Filimonas lacunae: one gene and its partner. The protein of the gene in region 1 interacts with the protein of each later gene in a pairwise test. Links are inferred from orthologs where the notes say so. Each region holds a gene or a part of one and is shown in the gene's direction. Other genes may lie near its edges. The genes, in order: ligA and leuS.

What was found.
Region 2: the proteins of ligA (region 1) and leuS interact in binary tests that used the Escherichia coli proteins (3 or more experiments, as listed by UniProt). The link is inferred for Filimonas lacunae from one-to-one orthologs.

Annotation. Positions count from the first base shown.
Region 1 is NZ_AP017422.1:7,412,273-7,427,166, reverse strand. What follows is about bases 4,155-7,051. They hold ligA (NAD-dependent DNA ligase LigA), read left to right. Parts: upstream 4,155-4,461; coding sequence 4,462-6,642; downstream 6,643-7,051. Other genes in these bases: eno (phosphopyruvate hydratase), read left to right, coding at 6,751-7,051; FLA_RS29445 (NUDIX hydrolase), read right to left, coding at 4,155-4,336. Outside these bases: FLA_RS29455 (RagB/SusD family nutrient uptake outer membrane protein), read right to left, coding at 1-244; FLA_RS29450 (SusC/RagA family TonB-linked outer membrane protein), read right to left, coding at 264-3,251; more of FLA_RS29445, read right to left, coding at 3,584-4,154; more of eno, read left to right, coding at 7,052-8,037; FLA_RS29430 (FtsB family cell division protein), read left to right, coding at 8,121-8,432; FLA_RS29425 (hypothetical protein), read left to right, coding at 8,514-8,792; nth (endonuclease III), read left to right, coding at 8,828-9,475; FLA_RS29415 (tetratricopeptide repeat protein), read right to left, coding at 9,522-10,172; FLA_RS29405 (hypothetical protein), read right to left, coding at 10,441-11,193; dgt (dGTP triphosphohydrolase), read right to left, coding at 11,174-12,808; FLA_RS29395 (S41 family peptidase), read left to right, coding at 14,580-14,894. UniProt on the Escherichia coli protein: DNA ligase that catalyzes the formation of phosphodiester linkages between 5'-phosphoryl and 3'-hydroxyl groups in double-stranded DNA using NAD as a coenzyme and as the energy source for the reaction.
Region 2 is NZ_AP017422.1:6,371,712-6,387,078, reverse strand. What follows is about bases 4,615-7,984. They hold leuS (leucine--tRNA ligase), read left to right. Parts: upstream 4,615-5,003; coding sequence 5,004-7,784; downstream 7,785-7,984. Other genes in these bases: FLA_RS24985 (acyltransferase), read right to left, coding at 7,848-7,984; FLA_RS24995 (cell division protein FtsX), read right to left, coding at 4,615-4,849. Outside these bases: FLA_RS25020 (MBL fold metallo-hydrolase), read right to left, coding at 1-172; FLA_RS25015 (MFS transporter), read right to left, coding at 176-1,540; FLA_RS25010 (undecaprenyl-diphosphate phosphatase), read right to left, coding at 1,603-2,397; FLA_RS25005 (DUF3098 domain-containing protein), read right to left, coding at 2,490-2,741; FLA_RS25000 (hypothetical protein), read right to left, coding at 2,786-3,820; more of FLA_RS24995, read right to left, coding at 3,974-4,614; more of FLA_RS24985, read right to left, coding at 7,985-8,408; FLA_RS24980 (S41 family peptidase), read right to left, coding at 8,742-11,963; FLA_RS24975 (peptidoglycan DD-metalloendopeptidase family protein), read left to right, coding at 12,096-12,791; FLA_RS24970 (helix-turn-helix domain-containing protein), read right to left, coding at 12,786-13,682; FLA_RS24965 (polysaccharide biosynthesis/export family protein), read left to right, coding at 14,346-15,158; FLA_RS24960 (GumC family protein), read left to right, coding at 15,170-15,367.

The DNA of each region.
Region 1 (14,894 bases):
TGATAAAATCAGAAGTACCAGCATCAATACCACCCAGGTCTGACTTATCAGAGCCTTCACTGCTGGTTAATGCAAAGGCGGCATATGCTTTGGCCAATGACCCTTTATAGGCAGTAACGCTGCCATAAGCGCTATCGGCATCAATACCGTTAGTAGGGTTTCTGTTCAGGTCTTTTGTACAGGAAGTCATGCAACCTGTCAGCAGCCCCAACACCCCTAATATATTCAACAAATTCTTTTTCATATCCTATTCGTTAAAGCTATTAATTAAAAGTAAGATTCACTCCCAGTGTATATGTTCTTGGTCTTGGATAAATTTTGTAATCCACACCTGTATACACAGAAGGATAAGTACCTAGATATCCAACTTCCGGATCTACACCTTTGTATTTAGTAATAACAAACACATTCTGGCAGTTGGCCATCACCGTCATACCTACTTTATTATTCAGCACACGGCCTACATTGTAGCTCAGGCTCAGGTTATCCATTCTCAGGAAAGAAGCGTTTTGCACATAGTAGTCGCTAAAAAACTGGTTATACTGGAATCCGGTTTTGAATGCATCAGATGCTGCATTGGAAATGTACTTGTTCGTGTTATTAATAACACTGGTAATACCAATGTTAGCAGCAACGTTATTATATACATAGTTTCCAATGTTGCCACGTAATACAGTAGCCAGTGTCCACTTTTTATAAGTAACGTCCGTTGTAAAACCTAAGATAAATTTAGGGAATGGGGATTTATAACGATATAAGTCGTTATCATCTACTTTATGATCGCCGTTTAAATCAGCGTAAACACCTTCAATAGGCTTTCCGTTTTTGTCATATACCTGTTTGTATACGTAGAACGCGTTAGGGCTGTAACCAACAGAGTGAATCTGTATGGTGTTACCTGTACCGCCGGTGATACCACCTGTAGTGTTACCTGCAAAAGAAGAATCGGTTGACTGTGTTAAGCTGGTTATAGTGTTCTTGTTGTAAGCAATGTTAAAACCAGCATTCCAGCTAAAGTCTTTATGATTGATAATAGAAGCATTGATAGCTAATTCCACGCCTTTGTTAGACATGTTACCTACGTTAGCTGTAACAATGTTGGTAAAGTTAGAACCAACAGGCAGTGTAATAGGCCCTAACAGGTCTTTGGTTTTCTTCTCGTAATAATCAATGCTACCGGTAATACGGTTTTTGAAAAATCCGAAATCTAAACCAATGTTGGCAGAACGGGTTTCTTCCCATCTCAGGTTGGTAATATAAGCAGCACCATACGTAGTATAGTAAAAGGTATTTCCAAACTGGTACAAGGCTGTGTTATTAGCGCTATAAGAGTATGAGCCAATATACCCGTAATTACCAATACCATCCTGGTTACCGGTTACACCATAAGTACCACGCACTTTTAAATCAGACAACCAATCTATTCCTTTCAGGAAGTTTTCCTGGCTGGCACGCCATGTAACACCCACAGAAGGGAATTTACCCCAACGATAATCAGGAGCAAACTTGGAAGAACCATCTGTACGGTAAGAAGCAGATAAGATATACTTACTGTCGAAAGTATATATCAACCTTGCATAGTAAGAAATCAATGTGTTTCTTGGTTTGTCATATGCATAAGTAACGGCCTTTAATACAGAATCACGGGCATTCAGTGTAGGGTAATTGTAAGTAGTGGTCAGGTTATCGTAATAACCATAACCAGCAGTTACGTTTATATTACTCTTAATTTGCTTTAAGTCCTTATTATAGTTCAGGAAAAACTCACCCACCCTGTTGTTCACTTTCTGCTTGTAAATGGTGTGAGAACCACCGGTAGAATAGTTAGAAGCAGCTTCCTGTGGAATAAAAGTATATCCATCACCTTTAGCAATATCGTATCCCAGGTTTAAGTTCGCACGGAGTTCCGGTAAAAAATGGAGCTTATAGTCAAACTGAATATTACCAAAGCTTCTGTTCACCTGGCCACGATCTTCTTTCTGGTTCAGTAAACCCACCGGGTTTTTAGGCGCGTTGGTATTTAATGCACCATTAGCATCTACCCACTCAAAATAACCCCCATAAGCACTTTTTCCACTATATACCGTTTGAGTAGGATCAAAAGTCAGAGCGGAAGAAATAGCGTCCTGGTTACCAAATCTTGATTTGGCAATTGTTCCTTTCAGGTTGATATCTACTTTCAGGTGATCGTCAAAGAATTTGGGACTTACGTTAATAGCAGCAGAATAACGATCCAGGTGGTCGTTTTTCAAAATACCATCCTGGTTTAAAAAACCTACTGAAACGCGGTAAGGCACTTTTTTAATAGCACCGCTCACACTCAGGTTATTATCGTTGGCAACAGCTGTTCTGAATATTTCTTTCTGCCAGTTGGTATTGGCAGAACCTAACAACTTGGTATAAGTAGTATCTCCCTGTGCCTGTACATAAGATCTTACCTGAGCGGCAGACAACACATCTACATACCTGGCGGCTTTGGAAGAAGAAACGTTAGTACTGAAATTGAGAACCGGCTTACCACTTTTTCCCTTTTTAGTGGTAATTAAGATAACGCCGTTAGAAGCACGTGAACCATAAATAGCAGTAGAAGCCGCATCCTTTAACACGGTGATATTTTCAATATCATTCGGGTTAATCAATGCCATCGGGTTAGACACACCCGAAATGCTTTGTACTGAGTTGGCCACAGGCACCCCGTCAATTACATATAAAGGGTCGTTACTACCACTAATAGAAGCACCTCCACGAATACGAATGGTACTTCCAGATCCTGGCTGGCCACCTGCCGGTGTAATAGAAACACCTGGCACTTTACCCGCAATCAACTGATCTGGTGAAGTGATTGTACCCTTTTGGAAATCTTTAGAACCCACCGATACAACCGAACCGGTCAGTTCTTTTTTCTTGGCGGTACCATAACCAATTACCACCACTTCGCCTAAGGCTGCGTTAGTAGCTTCTAACCTTACATTTATGGTAGTTCCTTCAATAGCTACAACCTGTGTAGCGTAGTTAAGAGAAGTTAATTCCAGCGAGTCTTTTCCAGCCGGTATCCTTAAAGTGAATGTGCCATCAGCTTTAGTGCGGGTGCCAATAGTGGAGCCTTTTACTAAAATTGATACATCTGCTAGTGGAGATCCATCCTTCGAGTCTGTAATTTTTCCTGTAACTACTTTATCCTGCGCAAGTGCCGGCAATGCTAAGCATAACAGCGGCAATACCAGCGGCAATAACAGTCGTTTGAAATTCATATCATGTGCGTTTACTAGTTTATGAAAATCACTTTAAAGGTGATTGGTTGAAAGTGGTGAAGCGGGTGGGGGTTGTAAACAAGGGAGCCACGCAGAAGAATACCAGCTGGCTCAGTACGGATAAGACAAGCAAATAGAGAATGATCATAGTAAAAATTTTATGGCAATACAAACAATCGTGTGCGTATATCGTACACATTTCAATTTTAACACTACAAAAGTGTGTAATTTTTACACAAACCAAAAAAAAACTTAAAGATTTATACCTTAAAAAGAGGTAAAAACGAATAACACCTCGATAAAGCATTAGTTCTTAATGCCTAGAAAGAATTTTAGAAGTCGATTCCAATCCAGCTACGCTGGCTTTTTTCGTACTTCTGAAAGTTAAATTTATACAGGCGACCTGGGCGGTGCGGCACATCATCTTCATATTCGCCGGTGTCAATTAACAAATCCATCGCGAAAAATTTCTTACGGAAGTTGCGGCGATCCAGCTTCACCCCTAAAATCACCTCATACAGGTTCTGCAGTTCACGCAGGGAGAATTTATCAGGCAGCAGGTTAATACCCAGTGGATGTTCCTGCATACGTTTTTGCAACCATTTATAGCAGTAATCCATTACCTCCTGGTGATCAAAGGCCATTTCCTTTAAACCGTTGATGCTATGCCAGTGCAACTCATTGTCATGAATTTTCAACTGGTGGTGTTCTATATTCAATAAGGAGCAATAGGCAACAGTCAATACCCTGCCACCCGGATGGCGGCCTGGCCGGCTAAAGGTACGCACCTGCTCCAGGTACACATCGTCCATCCCGGTTCTGCTGCGCATAATCCGGTAAGCTGCATCGTCCAGCTCTTCCTGGTCGCCGGCAAAATCGCCTAGCAACGACCATTTGTCCTTAAACAATTGTAAATCACTGCGAATAAGCAACACTTTCAGCTCATTTTCGTCAAAGCCGAATATTACACAGTCAACAGTAATAGGAACTTTAGGATAAGAAGCCACTAACTCAACCGCTTCTTTAATCATGTCACTTTCGCCTGGCTCACCAGTAGCAGTCTGGATATTAGGATTCATATTCATAATGGCAATAATGCGGGTTTAGGTTCAAAAATACAATATTCCTCTCGTTTGTGTAATTTTTACATACCCCTGCAGGCATGCGCTTCGCCGTAAGCTAATTACCTTTAGCCCCACAAATATCTAATATGTATTCGTTAGCGGAAACAAAAACACTACAACAAAGCACGCAAACACTAAAGGAAGTAAAAGAACTGAACCAAACCCACCTGAACGAATTAAAAGAGGTATTGCGTTTTCATGAACACCGATATTATGTACTAAGCGAACCGCTGCTGGCCGATGCCGAATACGACAGCCTGTACAAACAGCTGGAAAAAATTGAAAAAGAACATCCCGAACTGGTTACTCCCGATTCGCCCACACAAAGGGTAGGACTGGGATTAAGTAAATCTTTCCCTACCGTACAGCACCTGGTGCCTATGCTGTCGCTGGAAAACTCTTATAATGCAGATGACCTGATTGATTGGGACAGGAAGGCCCGTGAATTAACCGGCCTGGACATCATAGAATATTGCGCCGAACCCAAATTCGATGGCGCCAGTATCTCCCTCATTTACGAGAACGACCAGCTGGTACGTGGCGTTACCCGTGGTGATGGTGTAGAAGGGGAAGACATTACCAATAACATACGCCAGATACGCTCTATTCCACTGTCTGCGCCTTTTTCCAAATATGGTATACAGCAGATTGAAATTCGTGGCGAAATCATCATGAGCAAACAATCTTTCGAAAAATACAATGCTATGCTGGCCGAGAAAGGCGAATCAGCACTGGCCAATCCGCGTAACGCTGCCAGTGGTAGCCTGCGCATGAAAGACCCACGCGAAGTAGCTAAGAGAAACCTCGAAGCTTTTTTATACCACGTTAGTTTTTACACCACCACTGAGGGTGTAACACTGGCAATAGATGGCAAGCCCAACAACTCTCTACCGGAAGAAGCCATAGAAGCACATGGCACAACATTACCTACCGCCCATACGCCATTGGCTACACACTCTGGCTCACTGCAAATGCTGTGGGAATGTGGCTTTCGCTCGCCTCAGAAAGAAAAGCAGGTGTTGCAGGGTATAGAAGAAGTGATTAAGCATGTGCATGATTATGAAGTGATGCGCGATACCCTGCCCTACGAAATTGATGGTATGGTGATTAAAGTGAACAACCTGTTATTACAGGATCAGATGGGCATGACCACCCACCACCCCCGTTGGGCCATGGCCTTTAAGTTTAAAGCCCGCCAGGCCACTACCCGCCTGCGTAGTGTAGAATTCCAGGTAGGCCGCACCGGTGCAGTAACCCCCGTTGCCAAGCTGGACCCCGTGTTTATAGGCGGCGTTACCGTTAGCAGCATTTCTGTACACAACGAAGAATACATACGCGAAAAAGACCTGAAAATTGGCGACACCGTATTGATAGAAAGAGCCGGTGACGTTATTCCACAGATAGTGCAAAGCATGCCGGGTCTGCGGGATGGCAGCGAACAGCCTATTGAGTTTCCCCGCCACTGCCCCGTTTGTAACAGCGAGCTGGCGAAGGAAGAAGGAGAAGCCGTGTGGCGCTGTATTAATATTGAATGCCGTGCACAGGTGCTGGAGCGTATGATCCACTTTGTGAGTAAAGACGCTATGGATATTAAAAGCCTGGGCGAAGCCAATATTCACCGCTTTTACGAGCAAGGCCTGTTAAAGGATATCCCCGGTATTTACACGCTTGACTTTGAAGCCATTGCCCAGCTGGACAAGTTTGGCAAAAAATCTATCGAAAACCTTACTGCTGCCATTGAAGCCAGCAAGCAACAACCGCTGCACCGGGTAATTTACGGCCTGGGTATCCGGTTTGTAGGGGAAACCACCGCCAAAACTTTAGCCAACAGTGTACACCAGCTGCTGGAACTGGAAGGTAAAACAGAAGAAGAGCTGCAACAGCTGGAAGATATAGGCGTAAAAGTGGCACAAAGCATTGTAAAATTCTTCAGCAATCCGCAAAACATACAGATGCTGAAACAGTTACAACAACTGGGGCTGCAAATGGTGAATAACAAAACCAGCACCGCGACAGGCGACAATAGCCTGCAGGGGCAAACCTTTTTATTCACCGGCACTATGCCTGTTTTAAAAAGAAGCGACGCCGAAGCGATGGCCGAAGCGCATGGCGGAAAAATAGTAAGTGGGGTAAGCAGTAAATTAAATTACCTGGTGGTGGGCGAAGACGCCGGCAGCAAATTAGAAAAGGCAAAAAAAATTAATACCATCAAAATTATTGATGAGGCTGCTTTTCTGAAACTGGTGAACGACCAACAGGCTGAATAACAACTATTAACTAACACCAGTTAGCTGTATGTACGCAAAAAAGATTGTTTATTTGCACCACAATTAACCAATGACCTCTATTCTAAAACATTAAACCAATAATTAGTCATGAGCTACATTACCGACATTCATGCCCGCCAGATTTTAGATAGCCGCGGCAATCCTACAGTAGAAGTAGATGTTTTAACCGATGGTGGCCACCTGGGCCGCGCTGCTGTACCAAGCGGTGCTTCTACCGGTATTCATGAAGCTGTTGAACTGCGCGATAACGACAAAAGCGTTTACGTAGGTAAAGGTGTTTTAAAAGCTGTGTCTAACGTAAACGACATTGTAGCTGAGCAATTAATCGGCTGGGAAGTTTCTGATCAGGCTGGCATTGATGCTAAACTGCTGGAAATTGACGGTACCGAAAACAAAAGCAAACTGGGAGCTAACGCAACCCTGGCAATTTCTATGGCTGTAGCTAAAGCTGCTGCACTGGAAAGCGGTTTACCTTTATACCGTTACCTGGGTGGTGTTAACAGCACAGTGTTACCTATTCCTTTAATGAACATCCTGAACGGTGGTGTTCACGCTGATAACAAAATCGACTTCCAGGAATATATGATCGTTCCTGTTGGAGCAACTACTTTCAGCGAAGGTTTACGTTGGGGCGTTGAAATTTTCCACCAGCTGAAAACCGTTTTAAAGAAAAAAGGTTACAGCACTAACGTAGGTGACGAAGGCGGTTTTGCTCCTGATATCCAAAGCAACGAAGAAGCTATCGAAACTGTACTGGCTGCTATTGAAGCTGCTGGTTACAAAGTAGGTACTCAAATCGGTATTGCCCTGGATGCTGCCAGCAGCGAAATGTTCAAAGACGGCAAATACAAATTCTATAAGAGCAGCGGTAAAGAAATCACCAGCGATGAGATGGTTGCTTACTGGACTGAGTGGGTAAATAAATATCCTATCGTTTCTATCGAAGACGGTATGGCAGAAGAAGATTGGGAAGGCTGGAAAAAACTGACTGACGCTATCGGCGACAAAGTACAGCTGGTAGGTGACGATCTGTTTGTTACCAACACCAAAATCTTACAGCGCGGTATCAGCACAGGAACTGCTAACAGCATCCTGATTAAAGTAAACCAGATTGGTACTGTAACCGAAACTATCAACGCAGTTCAACTGGCACAAAACAGTGGCTACACCACCATCATGAGCCACAGAAGCGGTGAAACAGAAGATACCACTATCGCTGATCTGGCTGTTGCCCTTAACTGCGGTCAAATCAAAACCGGTTCTGCTTCCCGTACCGACCGTATGGCTAAGTACAACCAATTGATCCGTATTGAAGAGGCTTTAGGTGCTAACGCTATCTATCCTAACGGTAAAATCCGTTTCTTCAAGAAATAAGACTAACAAATAGTCATAAACTTCAATAGCCGGGATGACGATAGTCATACCCGGCTATTGAGTTTTTATCTACCTTTACTTTTATGAAAAAAGCTGTGGCCATTTTCTCATTGCTTAAAAATAAATACCTGCTGTCGGTAACTGCATTTGCCCTGCTGATGCTGTTTTTTGATCGCAATGATGTTTTTACGCAAATGGAAAGAAAAAAACAGCTGAAAGAACTACAGGCCAGTAAACAGTTTTACGTAGAAGAAATAGAGAAGACGAAGAAAGAACTGGCCGAACTGCAGAATAATCCGGCCGCACTGGAAAAATACGCCCGGGAAAACTACTACATGAAGCGTGACAATGAAGATGTGTACATTGTAGAAACACCCGACTCCAAAAAAAAGTAACCAATTCCAGACAATAACAGCACCTATCTGCCGTTTAATTAATTGTCTGTACTGCTTTTATAACATTGTTACCAGATCACTATGCACAATTGTACTACTGAAGATCTATTGCTGTACTTAGATGACGATTTGCCTGCCGTAGAACGTTCAAATATTGCCGCTATGTTACAAGATAACTGGGCCTTACGCGAAAAATTGCAAGTATTGAAAGAGGCCAAAGAACAACTAAACAGCGCACCTTTACAGGCGCCTAAACACAAAAGCCTGCAAAACGTACTCAATCATCTTTACAAAACCCAAAAGCGGGAGAAGCTTGCTTATGCAACGTTATATCCCAAACCTGCGGCAGATATAAGATAAGCCGGTATTTTCGTGTCAGTTTTTATCATACTACTATGACACGAAAGGAGAAGTACCAGTTTGTAATCAATTATTTCGAAAAACACGCCCCGGATGCCGAAACAGAATTGCTGTACGACAATCCGTTTCAATTACTGGTAGCAGTAATACTATCCGCCCAGTGTACCGATAAACGGGTAAACCTCACTACCCCCGTTTTGTTTGCCCACTACCCCACTCCCTATGCAATGGCAAATGCCACCTTCGACGAGTTGTTCCCTTTTATCAGAAGCATTTCGTACCCCAACAACAAAACCAAGCACCTCATAGGCATGGCTAATATGTTGATACACGATTTTAAAGGGGAAGTGCCTATGACGGTGGACGAACTGGTAAAACTGCCCGGCGTAGGTCGCAAAACAGCCAATGTAATTACTTCTGTGATAGATGCACAGCCCAATATGGCTGTTGATACACACGTGTTCCGTGTATCGCACCGGTTAGGCCTTACCACTACTACCGCCACCACCCCGCTGGCCGTAGAAAAACAACTGATTAAAAACTTCCCTACCGAACTCATTCATAAAGCCCACCACTGGCTCATATTGCACGGCAGGTATATTTGCCTGGCCCGCAATCCTAAATGTCCCCAGTGCGGGCTTACCGAAATATGTAACTACTACAGGAAAGTGATAAAAAAATAAAAGGGCCTTATGGCCCTTTTATTTTTTGTTACGGTATCACTTATCCTTATCCAGGTATACGTGAAATATATTTTTCAATCTCTTTAATCTGACTGATCACCTCTTTGGTGGTAGGCTTACAGGCTTTTGCCTTACGGAAAAAGTCTTTAGCAGCCCTGAACTCGCGCTTGTTCATAAATATCTGGCACATACTCAGGTAAGCCACCGCTTCGCTTTCCTTATCCGGAATACCGGCGCGGATAGCAGCACGGATATATTGCTCTCCGTTTCTAAAATCACCTTTCTGTAAGGCCATCATACCCAGCTGTAATTTGTTGGCACCTTCGGCTTCCGGCATGGGAGATCCAAGTTCAGAGCTTTTTTTCAGGTGCTTTTCTGCCGCATCAAAATCCTGCGACATCATGGCCATGTTACCCTTAATGGTAAAATACGTAGAACGGATAGGCTTATATAAGAGGTTGGGAAACCAGATAGAATTTAATATTTTCTCCACTTCCTCTACACGACCCTGTTCCATCGGCTCCTGTATCAAACGCAGTGGTCCGATGAAAAAATGGCTGAATAAAGCAATTACACCAAGGAAATACAAGATAAAAGAAGGCCAGAACCCTGTGGTTACGTTCACAGTTACCGCCAGCACAATGGCCAGAATCCCCAGCCAGAAACGGTATTTAATAAGGACGTTGTAGAACTTCATACATCAATTTTCGAGCGGCAAAGATAGGCGGTTAACACAAACTAAAGATTTTTAGATTGTATAATGCTGTATTCCATTATTTTTGCAGCCGAAAGAAACTACAGGTCCTGTAGTTCAATGGATAGAATAGAAGTTTCCTAAACTTTAGATACAAGTTCGATTCTTGTCAGGACCACATAAAACGCGATTTTTAGCCAATTGACTAAAAATCGCGTTTTTAATTTCTGAATAACTTTCTAGCTAAATAGGCCAATATCCTTGTCACAAATCACATATTGACAGAAAACCCCAGATCTTTTTTTCCTAAGTTTTTTGCAAAAACCTTTAGATACTCTTTTATATAGTGATATGGATATATAACGTCGTTAAAATGCTTGCGCTGAATTTTTTCGAAATCATCCTCATTATATTTCTCAAAGTGGCTAATGCAATACTTTTGTAATTCCTTTGAAACTCCCAAAAAGTATTTATGCTTGTAATAAAACGTATTAACAATGCACAGATGGGGCAATGGGTTTTCTTCTAAAACTAAATCCAACTCCCTTGTTTCTAAAAATCGTTTAAAAGTTGGTGTATAAACAAACTCCTTGTTGTTAAAGTCAAAAACAACTGAAGAAAAGTTAAAAAAAACGGTATTAGGCAAACTGTAATGTTCAAAAAGCTCTCGCGACACTTTTTTCTCAGAATAAGCCCATGTGTTACTAATATGCCATATATCAAAGGTCAAGTTTCCAACCTCCACTTTGTATCCACCAAAACTATTTCTCTTCCAAGAATATGCCCTAAAAGCAAATTCCATTAAACTTTCATCGAATTTTATAACAATGTCTAAATCCCTAATCTTACCCTTATAATTTAAAAAAAAGTTCCTAATAACACCACTAAAAATATGCACCTCAGCAAAGCGAGATAACTCATCCAAGAAGCTAAATGCTTCGATTCCTATATTACTTTTTAAGTAATACAAAAACTCATTTGAATAAGACTTCGAGTTCGATATATCAGCTAATCTTCTGTCCACTTATTTTTTGATAATGATCTAAGGCATACTGATCAGTCATGCCAGAAATAAAGTCCAAAATTATTCTAAATTTATAATAGTCGTTTAAATCCTCAAAATCTGGCTCAGCTATTTCATAAAGTTCCTTTCTCATTGTTCTTAATTCCACTAACTCGGCTTCTTCAAAGACCTCAAAAAACTGCCTTTTAAACATCTTCTCATAATCTTTTGCTATTTCAGAGAACCGTTTATGCTTAGTAGAAAGCATATCCTGCTCTTTTCTTTTCTCCGCTATATAATCAGCATTACCAGCAAATCTTTCTATATCCATTGTCAAAGAAGCTATCAGTTTTTCAAGCTTCCGATCTCCTATCTCAACCAGGTTCTCTTCAATTGCACAACTAATTACTGATTTGGAAATTAAATTTTTTGCTCGTTGAACATACTTAGGATTCGGATTAAAAAGAAACTCAATGTAAAAATCTAGAAGTCCAATAAAAACCGAATGCCCTGTAGACTCCAAATAATTTATCTCTCTCGATTTAAAAATTTTCTCTTTACAAAAGCTCTCTAACACCTTATAAACTTTATCAGAATCCTCTCTGATTAACTCCATATTATACTCCCCAAGCTCAATTTTTTCAAGATTTTCTTCAAAATTCCTAAAAGCAAGATCAACGAAGTAACGTATTAAGCTGATTCGAATGTTGACAATTTTAGCATTCGGTGTCAAAAAAGGATCTCCACAAGTAGAAGCAATTTTCTTTGCAATAGCTGATTCATTTTTACCAAAACATTCACCAACATATTGAATATCGAACAGGCCCTTATTAAACCCATCCTCCATATCCATACATAAATAGGCGATTGAATCTGCCGCTTCCATTAAATAACATAAAGGATGCCTTAATGTTCTGTCATTTAGCCTTAACCCACATTCCTCAATAATCATAGAAAAATAATGCTCTTCCGAAGCAAAAACTCCATGTTTACTTTTTTCGATTCGCTTAGAAAGTAATTTCCCCTCACTTTTTAGTCGCCTTTCAGCTTCCGAATTAATCTCCTGAAAATTAGGGTATTTAAGGTATGAAGCTAAAGTAGCATATGTTAGATTCAACCCAAAAGGATTATCTAAATACTGTAACTTAGTCAACACTCGCAATCCCTGTGCGTTGCCATCATAATGAAAGAAATCTTTCTTCTCCCTCTCTGTTAAATTATAAAAATTGGCATGTTCCTCTTCATCTTTTCTTTTAAAATAATCTGATACTATAGTTTCTCCAAAATGTCCAAAAGGAGCATTGCCTATATCATGAACCAAACAAACCCCCTGCAATAAAATGGGGAAAATCCTTAACAGTTCTAACTCAGTTTTCCCGGTTCTGCTTTGCAAAAGCTCTGACTTACTAAGCTTTAATCCAAAAGTATATCCCAATGACATCACCTCGTTTGAATGGGTTAATCGAGAATGAATATTATCATCTGTAGTTAAAGGAAAAACCTGTGTCTTATCGTGCATCCTCCTTAAAGCAGGACTAAAAATAATTCTACCGTAATCACTCTCATACTCATTTCTAATGTCTGCTATTTTTGACTGCTTTATCCTTTTATTTGATAAAAGCTTATTCCAATCCATTCTCATAAAGTTTTATTGTAGCGTGAGTTAAAGGTTTAAAATACAACATACTACGAAAAAAACGTTCACATAGCAGCATTTTTATATTTGCCTCCCTTTTACTGTCACCATATATTATTCAGGTAAGTATGTAACCCATAATAGTGAAAGGGGTGAAAAAATAGGCGAACTAACTATCACAAACGATATTGTGATCCAACTATTTGAAAATTTATATATCGGGGCTGTTTCGATGTTGTAAGGAGGACATATGAAGAACCCATAAACTTGATTATAACAGGCAAGTCTTTAATCGCTTCGAAATTCTTACAGAAGCATTGAGCCTTCTCGCCTAATCATTTTTTACTCGAAAAACACAAACCTACTGAGGGGCTTGGGCAATTAGGCAGGTCCGGCAATTTCGAAAAAGCGACCAAATCAAACAGAAATTTGTTAGATATTTCTCCATCTAGGATCACGAGCATGATAAGCCCGCTGTAATCCAGCAGGTTTTATTTTGCCTAACTTATCCCGGTTTGTAAGGCATCATTGGATCATGCGCAAAAGTTGTGGAGTAGAATACTTTTACAATAGGGCTGCTTAAAAAACCACTTTATTTTTTCGCGCAGCAACTTGTAATTGTCACCCGCTAATTTATAGAAATGGTCGGAAAGTTCCGTGGGTACTTTTTAAAGTTTTCAATTTTCATCAAAGGTTGTTTTCTCCTCCGCCAAAACTTTAGATTTTCGACAGCATGTTTCCTGGACACTTTATGAGATTACAAATGTTGCTTAGAAAGTTGCTTGCTACCATGCGCAAATCTTAAAATTACGCCAATAGGCTGTCCTATGCGGCTCAAAGATTTCAAATTTTGAGCTGAGAATTTGTAATTGTTGCCTGCAAACTTATAGGAATGGGCGGCAAGCTTCCTGGGCATTTTTTAAAGTTTCCAATTTTCATCAGAAGGCTGTTTTCTCTTTCGCCAGAACTTTAGATTTTGGTCCGTGTGTTTTCTGAGCACTTTCTGAGATTTCAAATGTTGCTTAGAAAGTTGCTTGCTGCCATGCGCAAATCTTAAAATTATGCCAGTAGGTTACCTGATGCGGCTCAAAGGTTTCAAACTTTGCGCTGAGAATTTGTAATTTTCATCAGCAAATTTGTAAATGGCGTCATAAAGTCCAACAAGGAAGTTGGTTAGCTGGTCCGGCAACATTTGTTTAATGAAGGGCATATCTCAGAAGATAGTCCTGAATCGCTAAAAGTTATTCCACTCCACAACTTTTGCGTATAATCCGCTATTACCGTAGAGTGCGTGAATATTGAACGAACCAGGTAACTAAACTTAGTTTCAGGGGCAGCGGACAACTACTGATATTCTTTTGTTAATGAAATGAATATGATTGCGAAACATACTATCCTTATTTTATTATACTAATATTTTTGAATACATTATTTTTAGACAAATAGATGTTGTAATCTACCAGGTCGAGTAACATTTATTAAAGTTTTGCGTATAGGCCTATAAGAGCGCAAGACTATTTTGAGTTATAATATAATGATTGATTGTTTTTTACATAGAAAATCGAATATGTTTATCAAACGCTTATTAACCTTCTGCCTTCTATTTATCGGAACAGGATTTGCCTATTGCCAGAACTGCAACTGTAGCACAGCCTTCCAATGGTTGAAAAAGACTTTTTAGGAAAATGATGCGGGATTTAAATACATACTTTCCATAAAAGGGCAGGCTGCCTATGATTATCATACTCAAAAAATCCAGGAAAAAATCAATGTGGCAAAAACCAGGGAAGAATGCTTACCTGTACTACAGGAATGGTTGCATTTTTTTAGAAAAGGGCATATTTACATCAAAACGCTTGAGAGGGAAAAGGGCAACGAAAGCCCGGCTCTTGCCAAACAATTAGATACCCTTTCCATTAAAAATCAATTTAAAGAATGGCCGCGATTACCAATTTCTCTTCCTGAATTTGAAAAATACTTGAGCAATAAAAAAACTCAGGACTTTGAGGGTATTTGGGATGGCACACCATATAAAATTGCTATTAAAAAAACAGAAAATGGATATAAGGGTATCCTAATAAATAAT
Region 2 (15,367 bases), 1.0 Mb from region 1 along the record:
CAATTAATATCAGGCGTTTGCCGTCTTCAATTAACAGCAGGCGCATAGCCCATGTACACATATTGTTTTCATCAGCCGGGTTTAGTTTATTCCATATGCTTTTGGGCACTACACCAAACATAGCGCCACCATCCAGTTTAAACAGTTCCGTATCAATTGTGTACAGTTTCATATGCTATTGTATTGCCGCTTTTTTTTCCTGTTTCAGTTTGCCAATGGCAAATAACATCAGAATGAAAGCTATGATAAAATAAAGGCCCAGCGCTAATACCGAGTTGCGCATGTTGTTGCCGGTGATTTGCTCAATAAAACCAAAGCTGGTCATACCTATTACTATCGCCAGCTTTTCCGTTACATCATAAAAGCTAAAGAAAGATGCGGTGTCTTTGGTTTCGGGCATTAGCTTGGCGTAGGTGCTACGGCTAAGACTTTGTATACCGCCCATTACCAGGCCAACGCTACCACCCAGTATAAAAAACTGCATGTTGTTTTCGGCTTCTGTATAATAAGCGCCAATGCAAATGCCTACCCAAATGAGTATCACTACCGCCAGCACGCTCAGGTTGCCAAAGCGGCCGGAAAGTTTACTCATTAACCAGGCACCGGCTATAGCCACTATCTGGATGATAAGCGTGGTAAGTATTAAAATATCGGTAGGTAAATGCAGGGTTTTGCTACCAAAGATGGCAGCTGCCAGCATTACAGTTTGTACTCCCATGCTGTAAAAGAAGAAAGAACGCAAAAAGCGTTTTAATACAGGTAAGCCCTGTAGCTGCTTCCATACTTTTTGCAGTTCCTGAAAGCCATGTTTGATAACAGAGCCATTGCGTGCAACCGTGGAAGGGGCAGAAAGCGGCAACCGTTTAAAGGGAATTTGTGCAAAGCCCAGCCACCATAACCCTACCAGTACAAAAGAGATACGGGCGGGAAAGTATTTGTATTGCGGATCGGCTGGAATAAAAAACAACTGTGGCTTCATTACTATTATAAAGCAAACAATCTGCAGCAGCACGCTGCCTATATAGCCGTAGGCAAAACCTTTGGCGCTTACCCTGTCCTGGTCTGGTTCTGCGGCTATTTCGGGCAGGTAGGCGTTGTAGAATACCTGGCTGCCACAATAACCTACAGCTGCCAGCATAAAAAACAACATGCCTGCTTCCAGCACAAAAGGACTGAAACCGGTGGGCTCAAAAGCGGCATTCATAGAAGGTGTTAACATAAACAGTGCACAACAGCTGAGCGCACCCACATAACAGAAAAACTGCATGAACTTTTTCTTGTTGCCCGAATAGTCTGCTATAGAACTTAATACAGGGCTTATGAGTGCTATGATAAGATAAGCGGCTGCCAGTGTATAATCCAGCAAAACCGAGTTTTCTATCGTATGCCCAAAGAAGCTCACCTTGCTGCCTTCTTTGGTAAGAGTGATGGCAGTATAATAAGCCGGGAATATAGTGGAGGTAATAACCAGGTTATACACACTGTTTGCCCAGTCGTACATGGCCCAGCCATTAATTACCTTTTTAGATGCGGTTTGCATTGGGTTGTTTGTTATTCGTGTAATGCTAGTTTTTTGTTACGATGCTGCCTGCAGCTGGATGTTTATAAAACTCCCTTATAAATAAGCACCAGCAAAACAGCTCCTATAATAATGCGATACCAGCCAAATAGTTTGAAGCCGTATTTCTGAATATAGCCAATGAAAAATTTAATGGCCAGCATGGCTACTACAAACGCTATTACATTACCCAGTGCCAGTAACATCAGGTTGTGGCTGTCTTTTAAAATTTCAGGATGGGTTTTGAAGGTTTTCAGCAGTTTGTAGCCTGTTGCTGCCGCCATGGTAGGGATAGCCAGGAAAAAGGAAAATTCTGCAGCCAGGTTACGTGTCATTTTTTGCTGCATACCACCAATAATGCTGGCAGCACTACGACTTACACCTGGAATCATGGCTAAACACTGCCATATACCTGTAATAAAAGCTTTAGGATAGCTGATACCCTGTTCTTCTTCAATAGCAGGAGTGGTAAATAAGCGGTCAATAAATAACAACACTATACCACCCAGCAATAAAGCAACGGCCACAGTAGTGGGGCTTTCCAGCAATTCATCAATTTTGTCTGAAAACAGAAAGCCGAGTAAAAGGGCTGGTATTACGGCTACTATCAGTTTAATATAGAATGCCCAGCGGTTGAGTGGAAAAAAGCGTTTCCAATACAGTATCACCACCGAAACAATGGCGCCTAACTGAATGGCTACTTCAAATAACTTGGTAAAATCATCTTCCGCAATGCCTAATAAAGAGCTGGCAATGATCATATGTCCGGTAGAGGATACAGGTAAAAACTCTGTAATGCCTTCAATAATGGCAATTACAATAGATTGAAAAGTTGTCATAAGAATAAAGAGACTAATTGGTGCCGGGTGTAAAAATAAAAAGCGATGGTACGTTGTCGTTTCCACCGCTTTTTGAGTTTGTTTATTTCAGATTACGCGTCAGCGTTCTTCTTTGGCTTTTTGAAGATGGCATATATTTCTATCAGCAATCCTAACACAATTACGATGGGCGCTAATGTAATGCGTCTGAAGCTGTATACCACTTTATAGTCGAACTGGTTGGGTTCGTTTTTACCGCCAGACATGAGCAATAAACCTAAAGCCACTACTGCTGCTCCAATAAGCATCCACATGTAGTTCTCTTTTGTAAATAATACCGGAATTGACGGTTTTTTGTCAGACATATGTTACCTGGTTTTGTGGCTGCAAAATAGTGGATTTCTGAAAATTAATTAGTCTGTGGCGCAAAATGTCTTGATCTTTTAGCATTTCTTAGAAAAAGATCGTTCAAGGCAGTAGCCAATTTTTTCAGGGTTTCACCATCCCGCTCATCATAACCGTTTGCCGCCAGGGCTTCTGCTTCCGGGATGGCCTTTTCCGGCATATCCAGGTACATGTATATCACGGCTTTATTATAGTAGCTGCTGTAGCGCATTTTACGGTCAGCTTTATCTGTGCCCGGGTATTTGGTTTTTACCGATTCAAAATAGTCCAGGATAGGAGCCATAGCAGCGCTAAAGCTGTCGAGTGACTCATTAGCTGTCATGTGCGCAAAAGCGATCTTGATTTTTTCAATGGCTTCCTGCTGTGCCTGGTGTTCGGGGTGTTTTTTCGCGTTCAGTATCCACAGGTAGTCGTAACCACCACGCTGGGGAAAGCCAAAATCGTTGCTCAGGCCACGGCTCAGGTTGGCGGTGGCATTATTAATAATATTGGCAGTAAGCGACTTTTTTACTTCAATCCTGTTATTGTTCCAGTACTCAGAAGCTTCGCGCCGGTTGTTGTAGGAAGAAGAGGTATAGGTGCTGGAAGTGCCCAACGCCGCATTGTAAATAACCACGCCCTGGTTGTCTACCGCTTTACCGGTGCAGGTAAGGCTGTATTTGGCGGTGGCAAAATAGGTGTATACACGGCCGGTTTCTTTACCATCTTTATCCTTTTTAATTTCTACGTTCTCTTTTATCTCAATATCGCTGAAACTTAAATCGCTGGCAGTAAGGGTAACACTGATGGCTGGGTTTTGGGCGTCCCATTTTAAACCATCGATCACAATATTCCCTTCAATGGTTTCTAACGGAATAGAATTGCTGATGTTGCCGGGCACTACTGCACGGGCATAATAACTCAATGCATTGGGACTAATGGGCCTGTGTGGCAGATCGCGATACTGATATTGGATCGTGTACCGGTCTAAATCAACTTTTTGCGCCTGTGCGCCGGAAATAAATAGTGCTGTTGTCAGTAGTAACACTGAATACTTCATGGTAGTTGGGTTTGAGGTTATTTTTAATCAAGGGGATACTGCCAAAGGGCAGTAAATGTGCCGAAAAATAAGCGTTTTTTTAACATTTTCAGTCGGGAAATAAAAAAGACCCCGTTTTATGCGGGGCCTTTTTCCACTTTTAAAGTCTATCGTTTAATACAGATCGTCCAGTTTCATTTTCAGGTATTTCATTACACTACGGTGGGTACTGAATAAAGAAATACCTACGCCTATGGCAATCATGCCGCCAAATAAAATGAGTGTTAACTGTGTGTTATGGATGGCTTTCAGTTGTGGAAACTGATTTTCGGCCCATTGTATCACACTGAAAAGGATAGCGATGGCTATTACCGAGCTGATAAGCCCGTTTAACACAGCGCGCAAGTCCATCGGTTTCACAATAAAACCACGGGTGGCGCCTACCATTTGCATGGTTTTAATTAAAAAGCGGTTGCTGAACATGGCCAGGCGAATGGTGGTATCTATGCTTACTACTATAATAACGCACAACACTATGGCTATTACCAGGAAAATAGCGCCCAGTTTGCTGGTGCGCTCGTTCAGGCTGCTTACCAGGCTTTGCGGGTATTGTAAATCGGTGATCTGGTTGCCGTAGGCCGACATTAATACGGTAGAGATCTTTTTCAGGCTGTCGTTATTTACATACTGCGCCTTGGTGTAAAAGTCAATGCTTTCCGGCAGGGGGTTATAGTCCAGGAATTTACTCCAGTCTTCATTATTTTCCTTGTTCCAGATTTCCTTCGCGGTTTCTTTATTAATATACTTTACCTCCCGGGCAAAAGGCTGGCCTGCTATAAACTGCTGAATCTGACTGATAGAATCTTTATTCAGGGTACGCAGGTAGGCGCTGATGCGGATATCTTCTTTAAAGGCGTTGCTGGCCTGACTGAAATTGAGGAACAACCATCCCATTATTCCCATGATTAACAGTACAATGGCTACACCAATGATACTGTATACATAACTGGGCTTGCTTCTGCCTGCTGATAATTTGCCAAATTGCGCCATGCTTATAAATTAGTTTAGAAAGGTTAGTACCCGGGCAAATTTAGGGTATTTGCCCCCTTAAAAACTTACCTTTGCGGCCTAAATAGCTAAAAAATACCAATAACTATTCCGGCTTTTTTAGTTTTTTGCATCAGACTCATTACTTATACACTGTATGGAATACGATTTCAGAAAAATTGAACAGCATTGGCAGGACTACTGGAAGCAAACCAATGCGTACAAGGTGGCTAACAATTCAGAGAAACCCAAGTATTATGTGCTGGATATGTTCCCTTATCCCAGTGGGGCAGGGTTGCATGTGGGCCATCCGCTAGGCTATATTTCCAGCGACATCTATGCACGTTTTAAACGTTTAAAAGGGTTTAACGTGCTACATCCAATGGGGTATGATGCTTTTGGGTTACCGGCCGAGCAGTATGCTATTGAGCATGGCGTGCATCCGGCTGTGAGTACAGATAAAAATATCGCCACTTTCCGCAAGCAGCTGGATAATATCGGTTTTTGCTTTGATTGGGACAGGGAAGTGCGTACTTCAGATGTCTCTTATTATAAATGGACGCAGTGGATTTTTCTGCAACTGTTCAATAGTTTCTACAATCGTGTAAGTAATAAAGCGGAAAATATTTCGGTGCTGGCAGCTTCTTTTGAAAAAGAAGGTAACAGCGTACACCCTTTCCCCAGCGCCCAGTATAAACTGGCCAATGGTAAAGCTACTTTTACGGCTGCTGACTGGAAGGCTTTTGATGAAGCTACCCAGCAAGGTATTTTAATGGAATACCGTTTAAGCTTTTGTGGTTATGGTGAGGTAAACTGGTGCGAAGGTTTAGGCACCGTGCTGGCAAACGACGAAGTGATCAATGGGGTAAGTGAACGCGGTGGTTTTCCGGTGGTGAAAAAGAAACTGCGTCAGTGGTACCTGCGTATTACCGAGTATGCCGACAGGTTGCTGGAAGGGCTGGAGCGTGTTGATTACAGTGATGCCATGAAAGAAATGCAAACCAACTGGATTGGTAAAAGCTATGGCGCTGAAATTGACTTTGCAGTAAGCAGCGAAGCAGTAACTGCCGATTTAACACTGACCGTGTATACCACCCGCCCCGATACCATTTTTGGGGTAGACTTTATGGTAGTAGCGCCAGAACATGAACTGATTGAACAAATAACCACTGCCGGCCAAAAGCAGGCAGTAGAGGAATATATCGCTTATGTAAAAAGCCGTAGCGACCGTGAGCGTATGGCGGAAAAGAAAATTTCCGGCTGCTTTACGGGGGCTTATGTCATTAATCCTTTCAGCGGTAAAAAAGTGCCGGTGTGGATTTCTGAATATGTATTGGCGGGCTATGGTACCGGTGCTATTATGGCGGTGCCTTGTGGTGATGAACGTGATTTTAAATTTGCACAGCATTTTAATATCCCGGTTACCAACATTATTGGTGATGCCTTCGATGGCAATGAAGCCAATGCTACCAAAGATGCCCTGTTACAAAATAGCGATTTCCTGAACGGCGTGGGCATGCGTGAAGCGATGGCCATTGTTATTGATAAGTTGGTGGAAATGGGTATAGGTAAAAGGAAAGTGAACTTTAAAATGCGCGATGCTGCTTTCAGCCGCCAGCGTTATTGGGGTGAGCCATTCCCTGTTAAATGGATCAATGGCGTAGCTTATCCTTTAAGCGAAAATGAACTGCCACTTGAATTGCCTTTTATTGAGAAATATGGCCCTGGTCCGGAAGGGGAAGGCCCGCTGGCCAATGTACCTGCCTGGACAGAGCGTCACCTGGAAACCAACACCATGCCCGGCTATGCAGGCAGCAGCTGGTATTTCCTGCGCTATATGGACCCACATAATAACGAGACTTTCTGCGACAGAAAAGTAAGTGATTACTGGGGACAGGTAGATGTGTACATAGGTGGTACAGAGCACGCGGTTGGACATTTGCTGTATAGCCGTATGTGGACTAAAATATTATTCGACCTGGGACATATCGGACACGACGAACCGTACAAGCGGTTAGTAAACCAGGGCATGATACAGGGCAGCAGCCGTTTTGTGTACAGGGTAAGAGGGACTAATCAATATGTATCTGGCGGTTTAGCTGATCAATATGAAACGGACAGGTTACATGTAGATGTAAACATTGTAGACGGAGTGGAGTTGGATACTGCAGCGTTTAAACAATGGAAGCCTGAATTTGCTGATGCTACATTTATCCTGGAAGATGGGAAATATATCTGTTCCAGTGAGGTGGAGAAGATGTCTAAGAGCAAATTCAATACGGTTAACCCGGATGTGCTGGTAGAAAAATACGGGGCAGACACTTTCCGTATGTATGAAATGTTCTTAGGCCCTGTGGAGCAAAGCAAACCCTGGGATACTAAAGGTATTGAAGGCGTACACCGTTTCCTGCGTAAGCTGTGGCGTTTGTTCTTTGACGAAGTAAAGGGCAAAGTATGGACTGATGAAAAAGCTACTGATGCAGAATTGAAAGTGTTGCATAAGGCTATTCAGAAAATTGAAAAAGATACCGAAGCTTTTTCTTTCAATACAGCTGTGAGTGCCTTTATGGTGTGTGTGAATGAGCTGAGTGATTTGAAATGCAATAAGAAAGAAATACTGCAACATGTGCTGGTATTGCTTACGCCTTATGCACCACACATTGCAGAGCAGTTATGGAGCGAATTAGGCAATGCTGGTTCTGTGTTGGATGCAGCTTATCCTGTGTTTGAAGAAAAATATGTAACAGAATCTACTAAAGAATATCCTGTTAGTATTAATGGTAAACTGCGTACCACTATTCATATCGATTTAAATGCATCGCAGGCGGAAGTAGAAGCGATTGTATTTGCAAACGAAGTAGTACAAAAATGGGTAGATGGCCAGCCTGTTAAAAAGTTCGTTTTCGTGAAAGGTAAAATGGTGAACGTTGTAATATAAACGTTATTGTATAGTGGAGAGCGGGATGCATGAAAATGTGTCCCGCTCTTTTTTACAGGTGCTTTAGTATACAAAGCCTACGCCTTCCTTATCAATAATGCGTTTCATTTCGTTCATTTTCTCCAGGCTTATATTACCGCTAAGTGTATATTCTTTTTCAAATAGGTTTACACCTGCCTTCATTAACTGCTTTTGCTGATCGAAGTATTCATGGATGTAACAAATGAATTTTGCCGGGTTGCCTGCATATAAAGCGTTTGCTTCTAATTTTTTGGTAACGATAGAGCCCGCTCCAACTATCACGTTATCTTCTATAGTTACACCAGGCATAATAATGCAGCCAGCTCCTACGAAAACATTATTACCAATTATAACATTTTTTACCTTACTATAATTCAGGTAAAGCTTGGTACTGGCATCGTGAGCAAGTATATGTACCCGTGGTGCAAATGTGACATTATCACCTATGGTAATATGCCAGAAGTGTGATGGGTCTATAATACAACCTTGCATCATTGAAAAATTTTTACCTATACTCATTCCTCTTTTCTTCAACGCTGCTATTTTACTTTCTGAAGTTAGTCCCAGCATGTTTTTTAAAAAAAAGATCAGTTTCCGTTTCATACTTTTTAATAATAGGTATTAATAAGAAGTTACTTTTATCAATAATGTAAACATGTTAGCTGATTTTTTTTATCATAAATAACTCATATACTACTTTATATAATTTAGTTCTGAAAAGAAATAAATAAAAAAGCCCCTATGTAGAAACAAGGGGGCGTTGCTAACCTATGAAAAACACCTATTTAAATAAAATAATAATCTAATTGTTATTTATTGGAGCAAGTTAACATTTTCGTTTTATTGAATATAAAACTTGCGACGAAATATTTGCTTCCTGCGGCGAATTCAAAGTAATTTCCAGTAAATAACAGGCATTTTGCCGATTAATACTGGTTATTTCACTTCCTTCAGCATTTCCTTTACAGCAGCTTCCAGTTGGTCGTCTTTGCCATTCAGGAAGTCTTCATAAGGCAGTGTAACCTTGATATCTGGTTCAACCTGAAGGTTTTCTGTAGGTCTGTTTTCTTTCCCGATAGTAGCTACCATTGGAATACCAAACACAATGGTAGGGTCTATTTGTTGCTCCCACCAAACAGCGGTACCGGTGCCGGCTACCGGCATACCCACTAGTTTGCCAATGGCATTTTGTTTATAGATATAAGGGAAAATGAATGCGTCGCTATAGTTGCCTTCACTCATTAACACGCAGCTGGGCTTTTGCCAGCGACTCACAGGTTCACCGCCCGTGGCAATGTTTCCTTGAGGAGCAAAGCGCAGATAGGTTTTGCCACTGAGGAAGGTGTTTAAGTCGTCATGCAACCAGCCACCGCCATTGAAACGGGTGTCTACAATCAACGCTTTCTTTTCCAGGTTACGGCCCATCACCTTGTCAAACACTTCACGAAAACTGCCGTCGTTCATACCCTGTACATGTACATAACCAATCTGGCCATTGCTCAGCTTATCTACCATTTTGGTCATCTTATCCACCCAACGTGTATACAGTAAAGCATTTTCTTCGCCAATGGTAATCGGTTTTACGGTTTCGTCCCAACTACCCTGGCCGTCTTTCACACTTAATAAAGTGTTTTTATCTGCCTTTTGGTTCAGCAGTTTAGCCCAGTCGATATTATCTGTAATGGCTTCGCCGTCAATCTTTTCAATAATAGTTCCGGCTTTAATTTTACTGCCGGCTTTGTCCAGCGGACCGCCTGAAATTACCTCTGTCACTTTTAAACCATTGCCGGTGTAGCTTTCATCATACAACAGGCCCAGGCTGGCGGTAACATCTGCATTGGCCATGCGCGGGCTGTAACGGCCACCGGTGTGCGAGCCATTCAATTCGCCCAGCAGCTCACTTAACAGTTCCTGGAAATCGTAGTTATTGCTGATGTGTGGTAAAAAGCGGGCGTAGGTGTCGTGATAACCTTTCCAGTTAATACCATGAATAGCAGGATCATAAAATTTCTTCTGTACCTGTCTCCAGGTGTGCTCATAAATATAGCTGCGTTCAGCGGCGGCATCCAACACCATATCTCCGCTAATGCCAATAGGGGTTACTTTACCGCTTTCCGCATCAATTTTCACCAGGCCACCCCTGTTGCTGGCAAACAGGCTTTTGCCGTCTTTGCTCACTTCCAAACCGCTGGGGCTGCCACCGAGTTTAGCTAGGATACGGGTATCATGCGTGCGGGGCTCCGTTACCCACAGGTCAAAGCCTTTTTCAAAAGAAGACAAATAATACAGCTTGCTGCCGTCTTTGCTTAAAATATAGTCACTGATAGAAGAGCTGTTGATGGTAAGCTTTACCCGGCGATTGTCTAAATCGTCCAGGTTTAACACCAACGGAGTTTTGCTGTCTTCTTTCGTTTTTTTATCGTCTTTCTTAGTCGTGTCTTTCTTTTCTTCTTTTTCTTTCAGCAGTGCGAGTTCTTCTTTGCTCAGTTTAAAACGGTCGTACTGCTCTTTATCAAAGAATACCCCAAACACATCTACTTCGCGGCTGCCTTGTACTGCCAGTGAGCGGCGTCCGTCGCGGTCGCTGGTCCAGGTAAGCATTTTACCATCCAGGGCCCATTTGGCACTGCCTTCACCAAACCCGCTGTTTACCGGGTAGGATATAGCCTGTGAACCATCTGCTTTAATTAAGCCTGTGTTGCTGGTAAAAAAATAATTGCGCTGATCGTCGGTGATAATCCATTTGCTGTCGGGGCTCCACTGGAACGACCAGTCGCCGTCGCTATAGCTGTGGTTATGACCTGCCGGCAACAGGGTGCGCGTTTTTTTGCTGGCCAGGTTGTATACTTTTAAAATATTACGCTCTTCTACATAAGCTACTTCCTTACCATCCGGTGAAAATTTCGGCTGAAATTCTTCTGCATCGGTAGCAATTAAAGGCTCTTCTTTAATAAGAGTTGCGGCGTAAAAATAAGGTTCGTCTTTACGCACAATCGTAGCCTGGTAAATGTCCCAGCTATTGTTTCTTTCTGCTGAGTATAACAGGGTTTTACCATCAGGCGACCATTCAATCATACGCTCCTGTGAAGGGGTGTTGGTAATGCGTTTGGTTTGTCCGCCTTCTACACTGGTTACAAACACCTCACCACGGTTTACAAAGGCAATTTCTTTACCATTAGGACTTACTGTAAACTCGGTAACATTACCGTTGATGGGAATGTTTTTTTCTACATTGCCCCGTCCGTCATTAGCAATCAAGATACTTACCTTTTTAGGGGTGCCATCATTTTGCAGGGTGTATATTTCACCATTCCAGCTAAAACACAAAGTGTTATTGCTGCTGCGGCTGAGGTGGCGCACCGGGTTGTCTTTGAATTTAGTAAGTTGTTGTTCGCTTGCGCCAGCTGTCAGGGATGCTTTATACAGGTTTTGTGTGCCATCTTTTTCATTGAGATAGTAAAAAGATTGATCATCACTGCTGAAAACAGGTTCCCTGTCTTCCCCTTCAAAACTGGTAAGTTTACGGTAACTGTTAGCGCCTATGTCCATTACCCATATGTCGCGGGTTACAGCAGAGGTATGGTGTTTGCGCCAGGCATCTTCATAGCCTTTGCGGTCCTGGAAAATCAGCTGGGTGCCTTTGCTGTTGTAGTGGGCATTTTCCATACCAGCAGCACTGATCAATACCGGGCGGCCACCGGTTACAGCAACGCTGTATAAGTTCTGAAACAGGCGTGGACTGTTAAAGCGTACACTGGTAGCAGGTGCGGTGCGCCCACTGCCAAAGATCACTTTTTTGTCGTCGGTAGTGAAGTCATACGGATAATCGTTAGCGCTGTTATTGGTAACGCGGGTAGGAGCGCCACCTGTAGCAGGCATTACAAACACGTCAAAGTTGCCATACCTGTCGCTGGCAAAAGCAATGGTTTTTCCGTCGTGGCTCCATACAGGCATCATGTCCTGGGCCTCATGAATAGTTAATGGAACGGCTGTTCCTCCCTGGGCATCTACCCGGTAAATATCCCCTTTGTAGCCAAACAGAATTGTTTTTCCATCTGGTGAAATACTGGGGTATCTTAGCCATAAGGGATTGTTTTGAGCGGCGGCGGTAAGGCCAATGCAGGATAAGCCAATCGCCAGTAGTTTACGCATCTTCATTTACTGCTGTTTAGTTTCTCGAATAATGGCTAAAGATAAGAAGGATGGAAAAGGATTTTTACTATGATTGGGAAGTGGGTCGGTAAATTGATGGATGAGCGGTAATTGCTATAAAAGTGAATAGAGTTGTATATGATACAGGTAGATAAAGCCAGTTTGCACCAGGTAGTCCCATTTTCACCTGGAGCAGATAAGTTGTTATTGATGGATTTTACCGCTGCTAATGCCGCATTAACAGAAAACCTGGTGAGCAACCCGGTATTGCTGAACAGCTCCATAGAAGTATGGTTAAGGCAGGCAAATGCACGCTATGGAATAGGCGGGTATGCCGAAGACAGGGCCTTATACCGAACCAGAGCTTTGTTTGGCAATGCAGATAACAATACTGCTGGCGAATCGCGTAGCATACATCTGGGTATTGACATCTGGGGCCCGGAAGGCACGCCTGTTTACGCTCCACTGGCAGGCGTGGTGCATAGCTTTGCTTTTAATAACCAGCCGGGCGATTATGGGGCAACTATTATTGTACAGCATACAGTAAATGGCAATACTTTTCATACACTGTATGGACACCTGTCGTTTGATAGTATACGGGAGTTGGCAAAAGGGCAGGAGATTGCGGCAGGGGCATTACTGGCCAGGTTTGGCAACCTTGCCGAAAATGGTAACTGGCCGCCGCACCTGCATTTTCAGGTGGTGATAGATATGCAGGGGAAAGAAGGAGATTATCCGGGTGTATGCAAGCCTTCTGAAAAGGATGAATATCTGGCTAATTGTCCGGATGCAGACAAGCTATTGCAGATGATGCGGTATGCAACAGCCTTATGAGAGTATTTCCTTTCTAAAATGTGTAAAGCTTACACCGGAGTTATTTTTAAAAAACTTGCTGAAATGTGCAATGTCTGTAAAGCCAAGCATATAGGCAATCTCCTTCATACTATTATTGGAATGAATAGCTTGCTTTTTAGCTTCCATAACAATTAACCGTTGAATTTGTGCGCTTGCGGTGGAGCCTGTTATTTTTTTTACGGCCCGGTTCAGGTAGTTAGGCGACACGCATAATTCACTGGCAAAATCAGATACCTGTTTCATACTGGTGAAGTTAGATTTTAGCAGGTACATGAACCGCTGCACCAGTTCACCATCTTTGGATGTGGGCATGGTTTCCTTTCTGCCTGTAAGCTTGCGCGAGAAGTAGGCGCTGAGTATATACAGTAAACCCGATAAAATTTCAGACCGCAGCAGGTTATAACTATTATACTCATTTTTCATAATAGTAGTGATAAATGCTATTTCCGATTGTATGGCTGCATCTGCTACGATGATAGAAGTGCTCATAATGGCTGAATAAGGGTGTAAAGCACCTGTTCCTCTTTTATAAATGCCTGCCCGGTATAAAAACTCTTCCGAAAAGGAGATGTAATACCCTTTAGCATTCCCATTGGTCTGTATCCTGCGTATCTGGCCGGGAACCAGGCAGTATATGAAATTATCACTGATAATATGGGTATCCACATCTATGGCTATTAACCCCGCAGCGGTAGTAAAACAGATGATTTCGTAGCGGGTAAGCCGTTTGCGCTCGCCTTTTAATAAATGAACGCAGGCTGGCTCATCCAGTAGTTGGATGTCAAAAGCATTTTCCTGTTCCGGACTATAAGAAGGTTTGCCTGCAGTGTATAATAACTGGTTGTTCATAGCGGTTTCTATTTTCAGCACAATGCGTCAGTTACAACTAAAATGCCATACCTTAAATTGTTGATTATTAGATAGTTGAGATGTATGGTATCTCCTTAAATCATGATATATCATAAATTTATCGTAGTTAATAGGGATATATCGCAAATGAAGGCAGTAACTGTTGATGTCCCCTCAGATTAAAAATACATTAGCAAAAAATGCGAAGAGAGACGGCCGGATTAAGATTAGGAAGTTATTATGAAAGAGTGGAAAAGCTTTTTGTACCTTTACTCAGCTACAAATCCGGTATCCGTTAAGAGTTTTAGATTTTTCTTAAAACATAACCTATTGTTTTATAATCAGATACTTATCTGAATTCTACTCATTTATTTGACGGGCGGCAAATAATCTATTATAGAAAAATAAAATATTGTTCAGTATTGTATTATCAATGAATACAATATGATGTTGTTCTGAAAAATGAACAAAACTGAATATCCCTTTCCCTGTGTGGGATTTGCTCATATATAATTTAATCTGAATTTAATTTATCGTTTAAAAAACAAACATTGCGGCCTTAATTGAATGGTAATCACTTTTCAATTAAGGCTAAAAGGCAGTTATTAAAAATTAGGATAATCCGTGTGATTAACTGTAGCGGTAGCTATTTTTTAGAAGTTAGTTCCCGATATACGATTTGTTATGAAATTAAGTCTTGTTCCTTCTATTGCCATGTGTGTAATGGCAATGGCCTGTTCTACAACAAAATATAGCACAGTGCCTTATTTTACAGATTTGCCGGAAAAATCTACAGTTGATATTAAGAGAGTCGCTTTTCAGGCCCCGGTTATACAAACAGATGATCTGTTAAATATTGTTATTCAAACTGCAGATGGTACTACTGCAACAGTTTTAGCAGCTACGCCAGCTGTTCTTTCGGTATCTAACCCAGCATTGCAATCTGCTGCCAGTGCCCAAATCAATAATTCAATGCAACCTAGCGTAACCAGTTACCTGGTTAATCAGTATGGAGATATAGAACTACCTATGTTGGGAAAAATACATGTTGCCGGATTAACAACTGTTGCTGCTAAAGATAGTATACGTGGCAGGGCTTCCGTGCATTTGAATGACCCTACGGTAACTGTTCGTTTTGCTAATTTTAAAATTAATATAATGGGAGAGGTCAGCAGGCCTGGAACATATGTTGTGCCTAATGAAAAAATATCAGTATTAGATGCATTAGCTCTTGCTGGGGATATTACCGTTTTTGGAAAAAAAGAGAATGTGAAAATTATAAGGAATCTCGGGGATAGCAGCAGGGTGTTTATACTTAATCTGAACGAAACTTCTTCTCTTCAATCTGCAAGCTTTTATTTGAAGCAGAATGATGTAATATATGTAGAACCTGGTAAGACCAAATTAGCTAATCTGGATGGTACTAAAACAAGAAACTTTGCTATTGCAGCTTCTGTATTGTCCGTCATCATTGTATTAGCTACCAGAATAAATTAACGATATAACCTATGGATTCGGAAAATGTAACAGAGCAGCATCAGAAGGATGGACAAACCTTTTCAACAATTTTCAGTTTTGTATTGGATCATTGGAAGATTTTTTTATTGTGTATTCTTTTTAGTCTGGTAGGGGGATGGTTTTATCTTAAAATCGCCACTCCGGTATACAAGGTAACCGCTAAGATATTGGTAGATGATGATCAAAAG